Nisaea sediminum: one gene and its partner. The protein of the gene in region 2 interacts with the protein of the main gene of each other region in a pairwise test. Links are inferred from orthologs where the notes say so. Each region holds a gene or a part of one and is shown on either strand. Other genes may lie near its edges. The genes, in order: rho and gss.

Region 1 (6,061 bases), on a different replicon or contig from region 2:
CCGCCTCCGCAACGACAGACGCAATCCAGTCGAGAAAGACGCGAACCCGGGGCGACATCTGACGGTTCTGCGGAAAGAGCGCAACCAGCGGGGTCGGCTGCGGCGGATGCTCGGGCAGCACCTGGACCAGCGCGCCGCTCTCCAAATCCTCGCGAAACCTGTAGCGCGGCGCCTGGATCAGGCCGTAGCCGAGACGCGCAAGGTGGTGGGCCGTTTCCGCGTCATTGACCGTCACCCGGCTCGGCAGCGTGATCTCCACCGTTTTGCCGCCGCTACCGAATTCCAGGGGAATGACCCTCCCGGTCCGGGACGACAGGAATCCCACCGCCTCGTGCCCGGCGAGATCCGCGAGCGACGATGGGACGCCTCGCCCCATCAGGTAGGCCGGACTGGCGCAGGTGATCTCCGGAATACTTCCCAGCCGCCGCATGATCAGCCCGCTTTCCTCCGGCTCGCCCGCCCGGATCACGCAATCGACCCCTTCCCGGATGAGATCCACCAGCCTGTCCCCCTGCCCGAGATGCAGGTTCAGACCGGGATAACGATCCAGAAATTCGGGAAGGCGCGGCAGAAAGAAGCGCCGTGTCAGGGCACCGTGCGCATCGATCCGCAGCAACCCCGTCACCTCGTTGCTTCTGAGTGCCCGCTCGGCATCGTCGATTTCCGCCAGAATGCCGACGCAGCGGCGGTAATAGGCCTCACCGTCCGGGGTCGGCGCGACATGGCGGGTCGTACGTTCGAGAAGCCGGCTATCCAGACTCTCCTCAAGCCGCCGGATCGCTTCCGTTGCGGTCGATCGCGGGATCGAGAGATCTGCTGCGGCAGCCTTGAAACTCCGGCGTTCCACCACCCGAACGAAGAGTCGCATTGAATCGAGCCGATCCATAATAATTCGCTCTTTCCGAATTAACTTGCCAAGAGAAGCCTGATTATCCGGATAAAGGGATGGACTAAGTCAAGGGACATCGACACGCAGCAGCGAAAGGGATGCAGAGATGACCCTGAAAGACAAGACAGCCATCGTCACCGGCGGCGGGAAAGGCATCGGCGCCGCGATTGCACTCAAGCTCGCCCGCGAAGGTGCTGCAATCCTAGTAAATTACGCCCGTGATGCGGCAGCAGCCGAGAACGTTGTCCAACGGATTGCCGAGAAAGGCGGGCAAGCGGTCGCCCTCAAGGCCGACGTGAGTGCAGCCTCCGGTATCGAGAAAATGTTCGATGCCGCGGAAACCGCCTTCGGACCTGTCGACATCCTTGTGAACAATGCCGGGATCATGCGCCTTGGCGCCATTTCCGAGACGTCAGACGCCGATCTCGACGCTCATGTCGCGGTCAATCTGGCCGGCGCCTTCCGGGGCATGCGTGCCGGCTCCAGGAGACTCCGCGACGGCGGACGCATCATCAATATCTCGAGCAGCGTGATCGGCATGCGGATGCCCGGCTACGGTCTCTATGCCGCTACCAAGGCGGCGGTCGAGGCCATGGGCCAGGTTCTCGCCAAGGAACTCGGGCCGCGCGGCATCACGGTCAATGCCGTGGCGCCCGGTCCTGTCGCCACCGAGCTCTTCTTCAACGGCAAATCGGAGGAAATGATCCAGGCCATCACCCGCTCCATTCCACTCGGGCGCCTCGGCGCACCGGAAGACATCGCCGAAACCGTCGCCTTCATCGCCGGACCGGGCGGGGGCTGGATCAATGGCCAGACCATCCGCGCCAACGGCGGAATGATCTGACCTCGCATTTTCAGGAGGCAACTCTTTCAAGGAAAGGACGACCGAATGCCCTTCGCCAACTTCAAACTGCCAGAGGCAGCACTCTCCAGAGCGCAGAAAGAAGATCTTCTGCACAAGACGACGGATCTGATGGTCAGCTATTTCGGTGAAGCGGTCCGACCGCATACCATGGTGCTGATCGAGGAAGTCCGTGACGGCGGCTATGGCCGCGCCGATGAGATCTTCGTGCTGCCGCCGGAGTACCGAGCGAGAGACTGAGCTTCTGCGCATGCCACAAAAAGCAAGAGCGGCCTCAGAAGGCCGCTCTTTTCTTTTCCGGTCAACGCTCTTCCGGAAATCAGGAATTCATCGCGTCGAAGAAATCCTGGTTGCTCTTCGAGACCTTCAGCTTGTCGAGCAGGAACTCCATCGCGTCGACCGTCCCCATCTGGGTCAGGATACGGCGCAGGACCCACATCTTGTTGAGGGTTGCACGCTCCACCAGAAGTTCTTCCTTGCGGGTACCCGACCGGGTGATGTCGATGGCCGGGAAAGTCCGCTTGTCGGCGAGCTTGCGGTCGAGAATGATCTCGGAGTTACCGGTGCCCTTGAACTCTTCGAAGATGACCTCGTCCATCCGCGAGCCGGTATCGATCAGCGCGGTCGCGATGATAGTCAGCGAGCCGCCCTCCTCGATGTTCCGGGCTGCACCGAAGAAGCGCTTGGGGCGCTGCAGTGCATTGGCGTCGACACCGCCGGTCAGCACCTTCCCGGAGGACGGCACGACGGTGTTGTAGGCGCGCGCAAGCCGCGTGATGGAGTCCAGCAGGATCACTACGTCGCGCTTGTGCTCGACCAGGCGCTTGGCCTTCTCGATCACCATCTCGGCGACCTGGACGTGACGCGCGGCCGGCTCGTCGAAGGTGGAGCTGATAACCTCCCCCTTCACCGAACGGTCCATGTCGGTCACTTCCTCGGGACGCTCGTCGATCAGAAGCACAAGCAGATAGGCGTCCGGATGGTTCTCGGCGACCGCATGGGCGATATTCTGCAGCATGACCGTCTTACCGGTCCGCGGCGGCGCCACGATGAGGCCGCGCTGTCCCATGCCGAGCGGCGCGATCAGATCGATCACCCGCGTGGTCACGTCCTGCTGCTTGTTCTCCGCCTTCTCAAGCTCGAGATTCAGACGCTGCTCTGGGTAGAGCGGCGTCAGATTGTCGAAATTGATCCGGTGGCGAACCGCGTCCGGGTCTTCGAAGTTGATCTTGTTGACCTTGAGCAGCGCGAAGTACCGCTCTCCGTCCTTCGGTGCCCGGATCTGTCCCTCGACCGTATCGCCCGTGCGCAGTCCGAAACGCCGCACCTGGCTCGGAGAGATATAAATATCGTCCGGCCCCGGCAAGTAATTGGACTCGGGTGATCTGAGAAAGCCGAACCCGTCCGGCAGCGTTTCAAGAACGCCGGTGCCATAGATCGGAAGATCGTTGTCAGCTAACTGTTTGAGAATAGCAAACATCATATCCTGCTTGCGCAGAACACTTGCGTTCTCAATCTCCAATTCTTCCGCATAGGCAAGAAGATCTTGGGGGGTTTTTGCTTTTAGCTCTTGAAGATGCATCGTCCTGTCGATGACAAGGTAAAACGAATGTTTGGGAAGGTCGGCCGGTTGAGCAGGCCGCACGAGTGTCGCTTTATCAGCTGACTGTTATGATTTGTTCTGTGCGGGAAGACCTGACGCCATGCCCCACGGCGGTCGGCGATTGATGTCAATTACAGTAGTTTGGCGGCGGGTGTCAAACAACAATATTTGACAAAAATGGAAAACATTCAGGAAAACGGTTTCACGATCACCATGATGACGATGACGATCAGAAGGATCGTCGGGACTTCGTTCGCAATCCGGTAGAAGCGCGCACTGCGACGATTTGCATCGGCCGCGAAATCGCGCCGCCACCGGGCCATCATTCCGTGAAATCCGGTGAGCAGGAAAAGACAGGCCAGTTTGACGTGAAACCAGCCGTCCGAGAGAAATTCCGGAATAAGCACCAGCATCCAGATACCGAAGACGAAGGTCGAAACCATCGCCGGATTGATGATCGCACGCAGAAGCCGGCGCTCCATGATCTTCAGGGTTTCGGAGAGTTCGGAGCCGGGCTCCGCATCGGCGTGATAGACGAAGAGCCGCGGCAGATAGAACATCCCGGCCATCCAGGCCACCATGCTCATGACGTGAAACGCCTTGATCCATTCGTAGCTCATCGTGTCCTCCTCCCCGGCCGGCCGTTTACCTGCGCCGCACCTGGCGCAGCAACTGCTCGACATGCGCGATCGGTGTCGTCGGCAGAATGCCGTGCCCGAGATTGAAGATGAACGGTCCGGAAGCGGCCGCATCGAGGATGCTCTTCACCTCCTCGTCGAGGCCCTTTCCGCCGGACAGCAAGGCGATCGGATCGAGATTGCCCTGGATCGGCATCCTGGTCTGGATGTTTTCCATCGCCCAGCGGATCGGCATGGCCGTGTCGACGGCCACCGCATCGACACCGGTCTCCGCGATGTAATCGAGGTAATTGGCGCCCGCCGCGCGCGGAAAGCCGATGACCGGCAGATCCGGATAGGCCGCCTTCACCGCGGAGACGATCTTTTTCGTCGGTTCGATGACCGCCATGCGGAAGAGGCGCGGCGAGAGCACGCCGGCCCAGGAATCGAACAGTTTCAGAACCTCGGCCCCGGCCTTCGCCTGACCGAGCAGATAGGTGATCGTCCCCTCGACGACGATGTCGATCAGCGCCTGGAACCCTTCCGGATCGCTGTAGGCCCATTGCTTGGTTGCGGCGTAGTCCTTGCTGCTGCCGCCCTCGACCATGTAGGTGATGACCGTCCAGGGACTGCCCGAAAAACCGATCAGCGCAGTCTCCGCCGGCAGAGCCTCCCGGACCCGCGACACGGTCTCGTAGACATTGCCGACGCGTTTCGAAAGGCCCGAGGTATCGAGGCTCGAAAGCGCCGCCCGGTCGCGCACCGGTTCCAGCACCGGTCCACGGCCCTCGACGAACTTCAGCGGCTGACCGAGACCATAGGGCACGATCAGGATGTCCGAGAAGAGAATGGCACCGTCCATCCCGAAACGGCGGATCGGTTGGAGGGTGACCTCCGCGGCCAGTTCCGGGTTCAGGCAGAGATCGACGAAGGATCCCGCCTGTTTGCGAACCTCCCGATATTCCGGCAGATAGCGGCCGGCCTGACGCATGAGCCAGATCGGGGGAATATCTGACACCTGGCCTGCAAGCGCTTTCAGTATCGGTTTCTCGGTCATGGATCGCCTGTTCGGTTTGCCAACGCGCGCACTCACTAACAAAGAATCTTATTAGAAATAAGTAGGAAGTGATTGTAGTGGTGCTGTGAGTCCTGTGGATTATCGTTTGGACACAAGTGATCCACAGAACCGTCCGGGCAAGACCCTACAGGTCCGGCTTCGGGATAAAGAGCGGTAAAAACGTCGCAACCCGCAACGTATCCGCCGATCTGAATCACGGGGATTGCGGGGATATCTCTCTTGCCGGACAAGCTGCTCACATTCATCGGAGGGCGGTATAGTTTTATCCTCCGTCTAACAAGCCGGCGCCGAAGGAAGGCATCGAGAGGTACACTTTTCCTTTCGGAAGAGAATCCGCATTCTGTAAACAGATCGTACAGATTTATCCCCAGCAAGGTGTGAACGGTGACCGACACGGATATCCATCTTCACCTGGTATCGGACGCCACGGGCGAAACGAACCACCAGGTGGTCCGCGCCTGTCTGGTGCAGTTCGAGGGCGTGCGCGCCCGCGAGCATGTCTGGTCCCTGGTCCGCACCACCGGGCATATCGAAAAGGTCCTGGCTGCCGTCAGCGTCTATCCGGGGCCGGTGCTGTTCACACTGGTAAATCCGGAGCTCCGCGAGCAGCTCGAGCTCGGGTGCCAGCAGCGTCGCGTTCCCTGCATTTCCGTACTCGATACCGTGGTCAACGCGCTCGGCAATTTTCTCGGGCAGGAAAGCCACGGCCGCCCAGGTCGGCAGCACGAGCTCGACGCTGCGTATTTCAACCGGATCCGGGCAATGGATTACACGCTCGCCCATGACGACGGGCAGATGATCCACGATCTCGAGGATGCGGACATCGTGATCGTCGGGGTGTCCCGCACCTCGAAGACGCCGACCTCGCTCTATCTCGCCAACCGCGGCTATGCGACGGCGAACATCCCCGTGGTGCCGGGCGTTCCGCTGCCGAAGGAGCTCTACTCGCTGAAGCGCCCCTTCATCGTCGCGCTGACCAACGACCCGAACCGTCTGACCCAGGTTCGCCGCA
Region 2 (9,940 bases):
CGCCGGAGAGCGTGTCCGCCCCGAGATTGCCGCAAAGGGAATCGTCGCCGGCTCCGCCATCGAGCACATCGCGGCCCTGCCCGCCCCAGAGCGTGTCGGCGCCGTCATTGGCCAAGAGGGAATCCGCGCCGAGATTGCCGTAGAGGAGGTCGTTGCCGGCGCCGCCATAGAGCCGGTCGTCGCCGAGATTTCCGCAGAGCGTGTCCGCGTCCATGTTGCCATAGACCAGGTCCGCATCCTGGCCGGAATAGATCCAGTCCGCGTCCTGCCCGCCATAGATCGTATCCTGGCCGGTATTGCCGTAGATGACGTCCAGGCCCTGATTGCCGTAGATCAGGTCGGCACCCTCCTGTCCTCGCAGAAGATCGTTGCCCGCACCACCGGAGATCGTGTCGTCTCCCGCATGACCGGAAACCGTGTCGTTGCCGCCGAACACCTTGATCGTGTCCGCAGTCGACCCTCCATGGATGAGATCGTTCCCCGCCGAGCCGGAAAGTATCCCATCGCCGCCCGACGCCGGAGTGGCAGGCAGCGTCAGAACCACGTCGTTACCGGTCCCGCCGGCATAGCTGATCGTGTAGGTGGCGCCGCCGGCAGTGAGCGATGCGCCTTCCGCCAGGCCGGAGAACGTGCCGGTGACCGCGTCGGCATCGTCATTGTCGATCAGCACGTAGGTCGCGCCGGCGGCCGGGATGTCCGCGACGGTCAGGGTCAGGGTGGCGCCCGAGATGTTGACCGTCCCGGTGACCGCGATCTGGTCGTAAAGCGTGCCCGCCGTCGTGCCGTTGATCTCCATGCTGGCGGTCGAGCCCGCGGCGAGGGTCAGGTTACCGGTCGAGATCCTGCCCGGACTGTCGCCCGGCGCGATCGTGCCGCCGTTCTGAACCGTGACCGCGGTCGAGAAGGTGCTGGTTCCGCCGAGGGTGGCGCCGGAGGCGACCGTATAGGTCCCGCCTCCGGCGATCGTGCCGGTGCCGCTGATCGTGCCGGAGAAGTTGGTCGATGCGGAGTCCGTGAGGGTGAGCGTCCCGCTGCCGATATTGAGCGTGCCGCTGCCGGTCAGGCTGCCGATGGTCTCGCTCGTCCCATTCAGATCGAGTGTCGCGCCGGACGACACGGTGACGGCGCCCGCATCCGCCAGCGCGTTGCCGCCGGAGACCTGCAGGGTGCCGCCGTTGACCGTGGTCCCGCCCGAATAGGTGTTCGTCCCGCTCAGGACGACAGTGCCGGTCCCGCTCTTCGTCAGGCTCCCGGTGCCGGTGATCGCGTTGTCGATGGTGGTCGCGCCGGTCACCGTCAGGCCGCCGCCATTCAGAGCCACGTTGCCTGTACCGAGATTGCCGTCGGCCGAGACGGAGAGCGTGCCGCCGCTGACCGTCGTGGTGCCCGAATAGGTGTTCGTCCCGCTCAGGGTCAGCGTGCTGGCGCCCGTCTTGGTCAGGTTCCCGGCGCCGGACACCACGCCGCTCATGGTGACGTCGGCGCCGACATTGATAGTCCCGTTCGACGCCCCGAGCGCGATCGCATTGTTGATCGTCGTCGCGCCGGTCACCGCGAGCGTCCCACCGTTGAGCGTCACCGTGCCGGCGCTCAGATTACCGTCCGCCGCAACCGACAGCGTGCCCTGGCTGACGGTCATGGAGCCCGAAGCGGTGTTGTTTCCGGAAAGCGTCAGAGTGCCGGTGCCGGTCTTGGCCAGCACGTTCGTCCCGTCGTCCGTCACAGTCCCGCTGACGGTGACGTTGTTGGCCCCGGTATCGATCGTGGCCGTATTCTCAATCTCTATGTTCGAGGTGTAGGAAGCGCTGGTCGTGAACTTGAGGGTCGAGTTGCCCTCAATATCGATCAGGGGCGCCGAGGTCGTCGTCCCGATCTCGGTGGTCGTGCCGCCGAGGATCCATACCCTGCTCGTCCCGCTGATCGAGCCGTTCAGAGTGGCGGTTCCGCCGCCTGCCGTCTGAAGGATGAATGAGCCGCTGGAGAAAGAAACCCCGGAATTGAGCGTCAGCGTCTGTCCGGCGCTAATATCGAAGTAGAGGTGCGAGTCCGAGACCAGATCCGAGCCGCCGATCGTCAGCGAACTTGTCGTTCCGGTAAAACTGAAGCTCGTGGCGGCGCCGTTCGTGAAGGTCGGCGAGGCCGCGAGGGTGATCGTGCCGCCCGCCCCGAGATTGCTGAAACGCACGATTTGATCGACAGCCGCCGCCGCCGCCCGGAGCGTTCCTGCACTCGCGTCACCAAGCGTACTCGTGACGTTCACGATGAGCAGGCCTGGCCAGCGCTCGGCCCGTTCCGGGTCGAGGATAGGCGGCAGATCGCCCGGCGACATGCCCGCCGACACGTCCAGCGTCCAGTTACCGCCGCGTGCGGCGGCGCCAGTCGGCGTGCTCGACGCAACCACCGGCGCGTCCAGCGCAAGGGATAGCGCAGCGACGAACCGCTGACCGATGTCGCCCTGTCCGACGGAACAGCCGTAGAGAACCAGTGGGCGACCGGCGAGCGCCCGCTTCAGGCCGTCGGTCCCCCGTCTGTCGCGCGCCAGCGTCTCCAGGCCGAGCTTTCCCGCGGCGAGCTCCAGCATGCCAGGCTGGCCATGGCAGAACAGATGAACAGAAGAGACCCGCTCCCCGAAGCTGCGAACTGACCGCTCTAGCGCCCGGAGCGCGCCGCCCTCCCGGTCAAGCCGCACGACCGCCGGCCTTCCGGTCAGAGCGTCGGTCAGAAGCGCGGGCGCAGGGAGCCCGGCATCGATAAGGACCAGAGCCGTGTCACGGCAATCGGAATCACCCCCGCAGCGATCCGGGCGCCGAACGTAACTTGAGGGTGCCGAACCGCAAACTTCTTTGTGATCTGAAATGAAAATCCTAAATGCGCCTTAAAATAGGGCCAGTTTGTTCGCGCCAGACATTAATCGAATAATCTCAAAAACGCTGTTGGAATGATTGGAAATTCCAAAAAGGACAATTTGGAAATTGGAAGCCCGAAAATCGCCGGGCGAGGCTCTTTAACCGCCGCCCTGCAGTGCCAAAATTTCGATGTGGGAAGCATCCAATTATTCTTCTTCGCCGTACCGATTTCGCCGAAGATGGCAAGATTGGCAGGCTCCGCCAATCCGCCCGTCAGTCCGCTGCGGGACAGGCCGAAAGACATCGAATCTTTGAAAAGACGAAAGAATGCACAACAAGCATCTGCCCGAGTCCGAACCTTTCGGTGCCGTGATCGGGATCGCGCCCGGCGGAGTGGACGCCTATTCCTCGGATTACGAGACGGTGGACAATGCGGAGCTGCCGACACGGCAGCACTACAGAAGCGTGATGGACGGCACCTATCTCGGCCACAAATGGCAGTGCGTCGAGTTCGCCCGACGCTGGCTGTACCATAACAAGGGCTATGTCTTCGAGGACATCGCCATGGCTTACGACATCTTCCAGTTGCGGGAGGTCAAGGTCATTGCCGACGGCAGCAGGATGCCGCTCCGCTCCTTCCGGAACGGGTCGGTGCGCGCGCCGGAAGTCGGTGGCCTTATGATCTGGAAGGAAGGCGGCTTCTTCGACGTGACCGGCCATGTCGCCGTCATCACCGAGGTCCTGGCCGACCGGGTCCGGATCGCAGAGCAGAATGTCGATCACAAGGCCTGGCCGGCCGGGCAGGACTGGGCGCGGGAACTGCCGATGCGCGTCGATGCGGAGGGCGGCCACTGGGTCGACTGCACTTACGATGACGGCGAGGTGCTGGGCTGGGTTCTACAGACGGAAGACGCGACCGGCGCAGAGGCCTACCGGGAGGTTCCGCCGGAGGTTTTCCGCCCGGTCATGCGGGAACTCCGACAATCGGGCGCAGGAGAGGACGGCTGGCTCGACACCTCCGACCCGGCAGAGGCCGCCTATATCGAAATGATGGGCGGCTGCAAACTTGCGACCGACGAGGCCGACGGGCGGAAATATATCTGCATCAGCGAGACGGCGCATAACGAGATCCGCCGCGCGACGAACGAACTGCACCGCATGTTCCTGCACGCGACCAATCTGGTGCTGAACGACGAGAAGCTGCTGCGGAAATTCAACCTGCCGCCGGCGATCTGGCCGAGAATCCAGAAATCCTGGAGCAACCGGCGCAACGAGATGATCACCGGCCGCTTCGACTTCTCGCTCTCCGAGCGCGGCCTGAAGGTCTACGAATACAACGCGGATTCAGCCTCCTGCCACATGGAGACCGGTCTGGTTCAGGGCCGCTGGGCCGAGCATTTCGGCTGCACCGACGGCTGGTGCCCGGGCGAGGACCTGCTCGAGAACCTGAAGCAAGCCTGGGAAGAGGCCGAGGTCGGCGACATCCTCCACATCATGCAGGACCGCGATCTCGAGGAGACCTACCACGCGCTCTTCATACAGAAATCGATGGATGCGGCGGGCATCCGCAGCAAGATCATAAAGGGCACGTCCGGCATGACATGGGACGACGAGGGCTGGGTCTGCGACGCGGACGGCGTGCGCATCAAATGGGTCTGGAAATCCTGGGCCTGGGAGACCGCGCTCGACCAGATCCGCCACGATCTCGAGGACGATGCCGAGGATCTCGAGCTGCACCGGACGATCGACCGCAAGACCCAGAAACCACGTCTGGTCGACGTGCTTCTGCGCGAGGAGGTCATGGTGTTCGAGCCACTCTGGACCCTGATCCCGAGCAACAAGGCAATCCTGCCGGTCCTCTCCTCAATGTACCCGGAGAACCGCTACCTGCTCGACTCCAGCTTCGAACTCACCGACAGCATCGCCCGGAAAGGCTACGTGTTGAAGCCGATCGTCGGGCGCTGCGGCCACAACATCGCGATCTATGACCGCGACGAGAATCTGGTCTCCGCGACCGAGGGCAATTTCGAGGAGCAGGACCAGATCTACCAGGAACTCTTCCCGCTGCCGAAACTGGACGGGAAATATGTCCAGATCGGCACCTTCTCGGTCGGCGGGAGCTATGGCGGCGCCTGCGTGCGCGTCGATCCGTCGCCGATCCTGACGACGAACAGCGATATCCTGCCGCTGCGCGTGCTACCCGACGACGAGCTTTGACGGAGGCTGCGCGGGGCTCAGGGCTCCGTGCGCCCGCCTGACTCACGATCGCGCTCGTAATGCCGCGCCAGCGGGAACGGCGGCAGCCAGGCCTCGCGCCGGATGGTCCAGAGTTCGTAGGTCGGTGTGAATTGATCCGGCGCATCCAGGCTTCCGAGATTCACTTCGATCTCGTCGCCGCTCCGCCCGAAGACGGTCGAGCCGCAGTCCGGACAAAAATGCCGCCCCCGAAAGTCGCGTGTCTCGCCCTCCACCGACACCGCATCCGCGGGAAAGATCGCGGAGGCGTGAAACAGCGCTCCGTGATGTTTGCGGCAATCGAGGCAATGGCACATGCCGACCCTGTAGGGCTGTCCGGATGCTGCAATCCGGACCTTGCCGCAGAGGCACCCGCCGGTAACGCGATCCATGCTGTTCCTCCCTTGAACGCGAGTGGTCAGACTGGGTGAACCCGACAGCTTCGGGACACCGACAGACAGCGTAAGCCGGGATGCCGAGACGGCCGGTTCCACGTCGTGAAAATGAACCCTGCTCTTTAAACCTTGTCTTCGGCCCGGATCCCCAGATCCAGGCAAAAGAGAGAAAGGTCTCATTTGAGAAGAATTACGAATACCAGTTCACAAAGCTTCCGGATTCACTATCTACATCCTCTCTGATTGACCCAACAGGTTATCAACTGGGAGGCAACGAATGAAAATCCTCAAAACGCTCGCCCTGGGCGTCGCATTCACCATGGCTGCTGGCTTTGCTCATGCCGCCGAGAAGGACTACGTCCTCAATACCGCGTCGACCGGCGGCACCTATCACCCGGTCGGAACTGCGATTTCCACGCTCACCAAAGTCAAGCTGCTGCCGAAGGAAAAGTTCTCGCTGACCGCGGTCAATTCCGCCGGCTCCGGCGCGAATGTGCAGGCGCTCGGCGCCGGCACCGCCGATTTCGCGATCCTGCAGGGCCTGTTCGGCGCCTACGCGAAGACCGGCACCGGCCCGATCTCCGAGCCGCAGAAGAACATCCGTTCGATCAGCATGCTGTGGCAGAACATCGAGCACTTCGTCGTGCCGACCGATCTCGCGAAGACCGGCACGATGGACGACATCGTCGCCCTCAAGGGGCAGCCGGCCGGCATGGGCGGTCAGAGCTCCGGCACGATCGGCTCCAATCGGGTCCTGCTCGCCGGGCTCGGTCTCGACATGGATAAGGACTTCAACCTGATGTATGCGGGCTACGGCCCGACCGGCGCGGCCCTGGCCAACGGTCAGATCTCGGCCGCCGGCATCCCCGGCGGCACGCCCGTCGGTGCCATCACCCAGCTGATGGCCGCCAACGAAGGCAAGTTCACGATCCTCGACGTCACGCCGGAGCAGGCCGTCAAGATGGACGGCGACCGCAAGCTCTGGGTCCCGTACACCATCCCGGCCGGAACCTATCCGGGTCAGACCAAAGATATTCAGACCGTCGCGCAGCCGAACTTCCTCGCGGTCAACGACACGGTCGACGAGAACCATGTCTACATGCTGACCAAAACGATGTTCGAGAACCTGCCCTTCCTGCAGGCGATCCATCCGGCCACCAAGGCCATGGCGCTGGATAAGGCGCTTGCCGGTCTGCCGGTGCCCCTGCATCCGGGCGCCCAGCGCTTCTACGAAGAGGCCGGTCTGACCATTCCGGACCATCTCAAGGCCCAGTAAGCCGACAAGATCTTCGCAGCAGGAGCGCGTCCCCGGACGCGCTCCTGTTCTCTGATTCTCGGGAGGGGACCGTCGTGAGCGATAGCGAAACCGCCGGTGCGTCCATGCGCGCCGACCTACTTGACCCGTCCGCACCAGACAAGACGATGGCCTCACGACTGGCGATTCTCTTCGCGGCGGCTTTCGGCATCTGGCACATCGCGACGAACGTCTATCTGAACGAACCGGGGCTGTGGCAGAACGCGATCCATTTCGGCGGCTTCGCGTTCCTCGCGGCGATCACGTTTTCTCCTTTCGGACGCCGCGCAAATACCCCCTTTGCCTGGACCATCGATCTCGCCTACGCCACGGCCATCGCCGCTTCGGCGATGTGGGTCGCCGGTGCCGAGAACTACATCTACGAGCGCTCCCTCGCGGTCACGGGCCAGGGCTGGCAACTCAACTGGGTGGACTGGACCGCCGGCTTCATCCTGATCTTTGCCTGCATCGACCTTTCCCGGCGGGTCTCCGGATGGGTGATCCCGATCCTGGTGATTCTGTCGGCCTCCTACATCCTTTTCCTCGGCAGCTACATGCCGGGCGTGTTCCGCGCCGCGAGCCTGCCGCTGGACGACGTGCTGTTCCGCAGCCTGTTCAACGACGAGGGCATGTTCGGGGTCCTGGCGGGCATTTCGTCCACGAACATCGCGCTCTTCATGATTTTCGGCGGCTTTCTCGTGGTCTCCGGGGCCAGCCATTTCGTGATCGAGATCTCCAAATCCGTTGCCGGCCGGGTGAAGGGCGGCGCCGCCTTCGTCGCCGTGATTTCCTCGGCTTTGACCGGGACGATTTCCGGCTCCGCGGTCGCGAATACCGCGTCGACCGGCGTCATCACGATCCCGCTGATGAAGGCGAACGGCTTCCGCCCCAAATTCGCCGCGGGCGTCGAGGCCGCGGCCTCCACCGGAGGCCAGATCATGCCGCCGATCATGGGTGCCGGCGCCTTCGTCATGGCGAGCTATACCGGCATTCCCTACAGTACGATCGTCGCCGTCTCGATCGTTCCGGCGATCCTCTATTTCCTCTCGATCGCCTGTATCGTCCGGATCGAGGCGGTGAAGCGCAACGCCGGCGCCGAAATCGACATGACGATCGATCGCGGCAAGCTCGTCTCGGGTGGACTGGTCTTCGTCATCCCGCTCGGCACGATGGTCTGGCTGCTGCTGACCGGCGTCACGCCCGCCTATGCCGCCTGCTGGGCCATCGCGGCATTGATCGGAACCTCCTGGTTCACCAGCCTGATCGCCCGGTTCGTTCCGGGGGACAGTTTCGAACCCGTTGTCATGGGACCGAAAAAGATCATCGAGGCGCTGGTCACCGGCGTGAACGCCTCGGTCCTGACCGCGATCCTGCTGGTCACCATCGGCATCATGAACAACGCAATCGTCACAAGCGGCGTCGGCAACGGCTTCTCGCTCATGATCGTCCAGTGGTCCCAGGGCTCCCTGGTCATCGCCTTGGCACTGATCGCGGTCGCCTCTCTCGTTCTCGGGATGGGACTCCCGGTGACGGCCGCCTACATCATCATCGCGATCCTGACCGCTCCCGCGCTCGCCGGCATCATGGCCGACGGGATCGTCGTGGAACAGCTGATGCAGGGCATTGCCGACCCGGCGAAATCGGCACTGTTTTTCCTCGTCGATCATCCGAACGTCGCGAAAGTCGCCGGGGGAATGAGCAACGCGGAAGCCTGGGATCTGGTCAGGTCGATCCCGTTCGAGATCGCCGTGACCATCCGGCCGGTCCTGGTCGACCCGACCACGAGCCTCACCTTCCTGCTCATCGCGCACCTGATCATCTACTGGCTGAGCCAGGACTCCAACGTGACACCGCCTGTCTGCCTCGCCGCCTTCACCGCCGCGGGAATTGCCGGGTCGCGCCCGATGGAGACCGGCTTCGAGAGCTGGAAGATCGCGAAGGGCCTCTACATCGTCCCCCTGCTCTTCGCCTATACGCCGCTGATATCGGGCGATGTCATGGAAGTGATGCAGATCGGCGTCTTTTCGCTCTTCGGCATCTACGCGACGAACGCGCTCATCCAGATGTACAGCGAGGGGCCGATCGGGATCCTGGAAATCTGCCTCCTGATCGTCGGCGCGGCCCTGGCCTACTGGCCTTTGATGCTGCTCGCGAACATCGCCGGAGCGGCTCTCGTCGTTCTGGTGATGGTTTGGACGCGAATGAAAGCGGGACGGCAGGCGGGAAGGGCAGAAGCCGCCTGACCACCGGCGCAGGGGAAACCGCGGGAAACCAAAGGACGGCGACCGCCGTCTCGCAGTTTCCCGACAGTTCCGAACCGACGCGCACCTTCACGGGGTGCGCGTCACAATTCTCTCGGACGACTAAATTTCCTTAATTCGCTTGAGGAAGGCGTCGATCGCTTCGGTCACTTTCCTCTCGGCCGCGTCGACGCTTCGCATCTGCTGCATCACGTCTCTGGCCGCACCGGCCGCATCGGCCGACGCCGATTCCACGCCCCCGATGTTTTGATCAACGGCAGATACGCGTTGAGCGGTGTCCGACATACTGCCGGTAATCTCCGACGTCACCGCTCCCTGCTCTTCGGCAGCGGTCGACATGGTCATTGCCTGGTCATGGACGAGCGCGATGGCCTCCGTGATTCCGCGAATGGCGGAAACATTGTCCCGCACGGATTTCGTGACGTTGTCGACTTCCGTGCCGATTTCCTCGGTGGAACTGGTGGTCTGGGCCGCCAGTTTTCTGACCTCTTCCGCGACAACGGCAAAACCGCGCCCGGCATCTCCCGCCCGCGCCGCCTCGATAGAGGCGTTCAGGGCAAGCAGGTTCGTCTTGTTGGCAATGTCCTTGATCAGGTTCACCACACCATTGATACGTTGTGTTGCGGTTTCCAGTTGCTGAAGCGAAGTCGTCGCCACATTGGCTTTTTCGGACGCATCGTCGGTGAGACTGGAGGTCTTGGTCACACCTTCTACGATCTCCCGAATGGAGGACGCCATTTGACCGATCGCGGCCGCGACCTCGGAGACGTTTTCGGCTGCCGCGACCGAGTTTTCCTTGACGACGGAGCCTTGGCGACTCGTTTCCTCCGCCGTCGTCACCATCGATTCCGCCGCAACCTTCGATCGTTTGGAGGCCTCATGCAGGGCATTCATCGCACCGACGACGAT

The links.
Region 1: the proteins of gss (region 2) and rho interact in binary tests that used the Escherichia coli proteins (3 or more experiments, as listed by UniProt). The link is inferred for Nisaea sediminum from one-to-one orthologs.

Annotation. Positions count from the first base shown.
Region 1 is NZ_JACZCQ010000006.1:640,443-646,503, reverse strand. The notes cover bases 1,203-4,062. They hold rho (transcription termination factor Rho), read right to left. Parts: upstream 3,334-4,062; coding sequence 2,071-3,333; downstream 1,203-2,070. Other genes in these bases: hemE (uroporphyrinogen decarboxylase), read right to left, coding at 4,000-4,062; hemJ (protoporphyrinogen oxidase HemJ), read right to left, coding at 3,543-3,974; IG122_RS15100 (tautomerase family protein), read left to right, coding at 1,779-1,991; IG122_RS15105 (SDR family oxidoreductase), read left to right, coding at 1,203-1,733. Outside these bases: IG122_RS15110 (LysR family transcriptional regulator), read right to left, coding at 1-868; more of IG122_RS15105, read left to right, coding at 996-1,202; more of hemE, read right to left, coding at 4,063-5,028; IG122_RS15080 (pyruvate, water dikinase regulatory protein), read left to right, coding at 5,434-6,061. UniProt on the Escherichia coli protein: Facilitates transcription termination by a mechanism that involves Rho binding to the nascent RNA, activation of Rho's RNA-dependent ATPase activity, and release of the mRNA from the DNA template.
Region 2 is NZ_JACZCQ010000009.1:16,001-25,940, reverse strand. Bases 2,702-5,618 are described here. They hold gss (bifunctional glutathionylspermidine amidase/synthase), read left to right. Parts: upstream 2,702-3,173; coding sequence 3,174-5,063; downstream 5,064-5,618. Other genes in these bases: IG122_RS18060 (GFA family protein), read right to left, coding at 5,081-5,473; IG122_RS18070 (hypothetical protein), read right to left, coding at 2,908-3,150; IG122_RS18075 (DUF4347 domain-containing protein), read right to left, coding at 2,702-2,752. Also shown: more of IG122_RS18075, read right to left, coding at 1-2,701; IG122_RS18055 (TAXI family TRAP transporter solute-binding subunit), read left to right, coding at 5,754-6,752; IG122_RS18050 (TRAP transporter permease), read left to right, coding at 6,827-9,013; IG122_RS18045 (methyl-accepting chemotaxis protein), read right to left, coding at 9,134-9,940. UniProt on the Escherichia coli protein: Catalyzes the formation of an amide bond between glutathione (GSH) and spermidine coupled with hydrolysis of ATP; also catalyzes the opposing reaction, i.e. the hydrolysis of glutathionylspermidine (Gsp) back to glutathione and spermidine.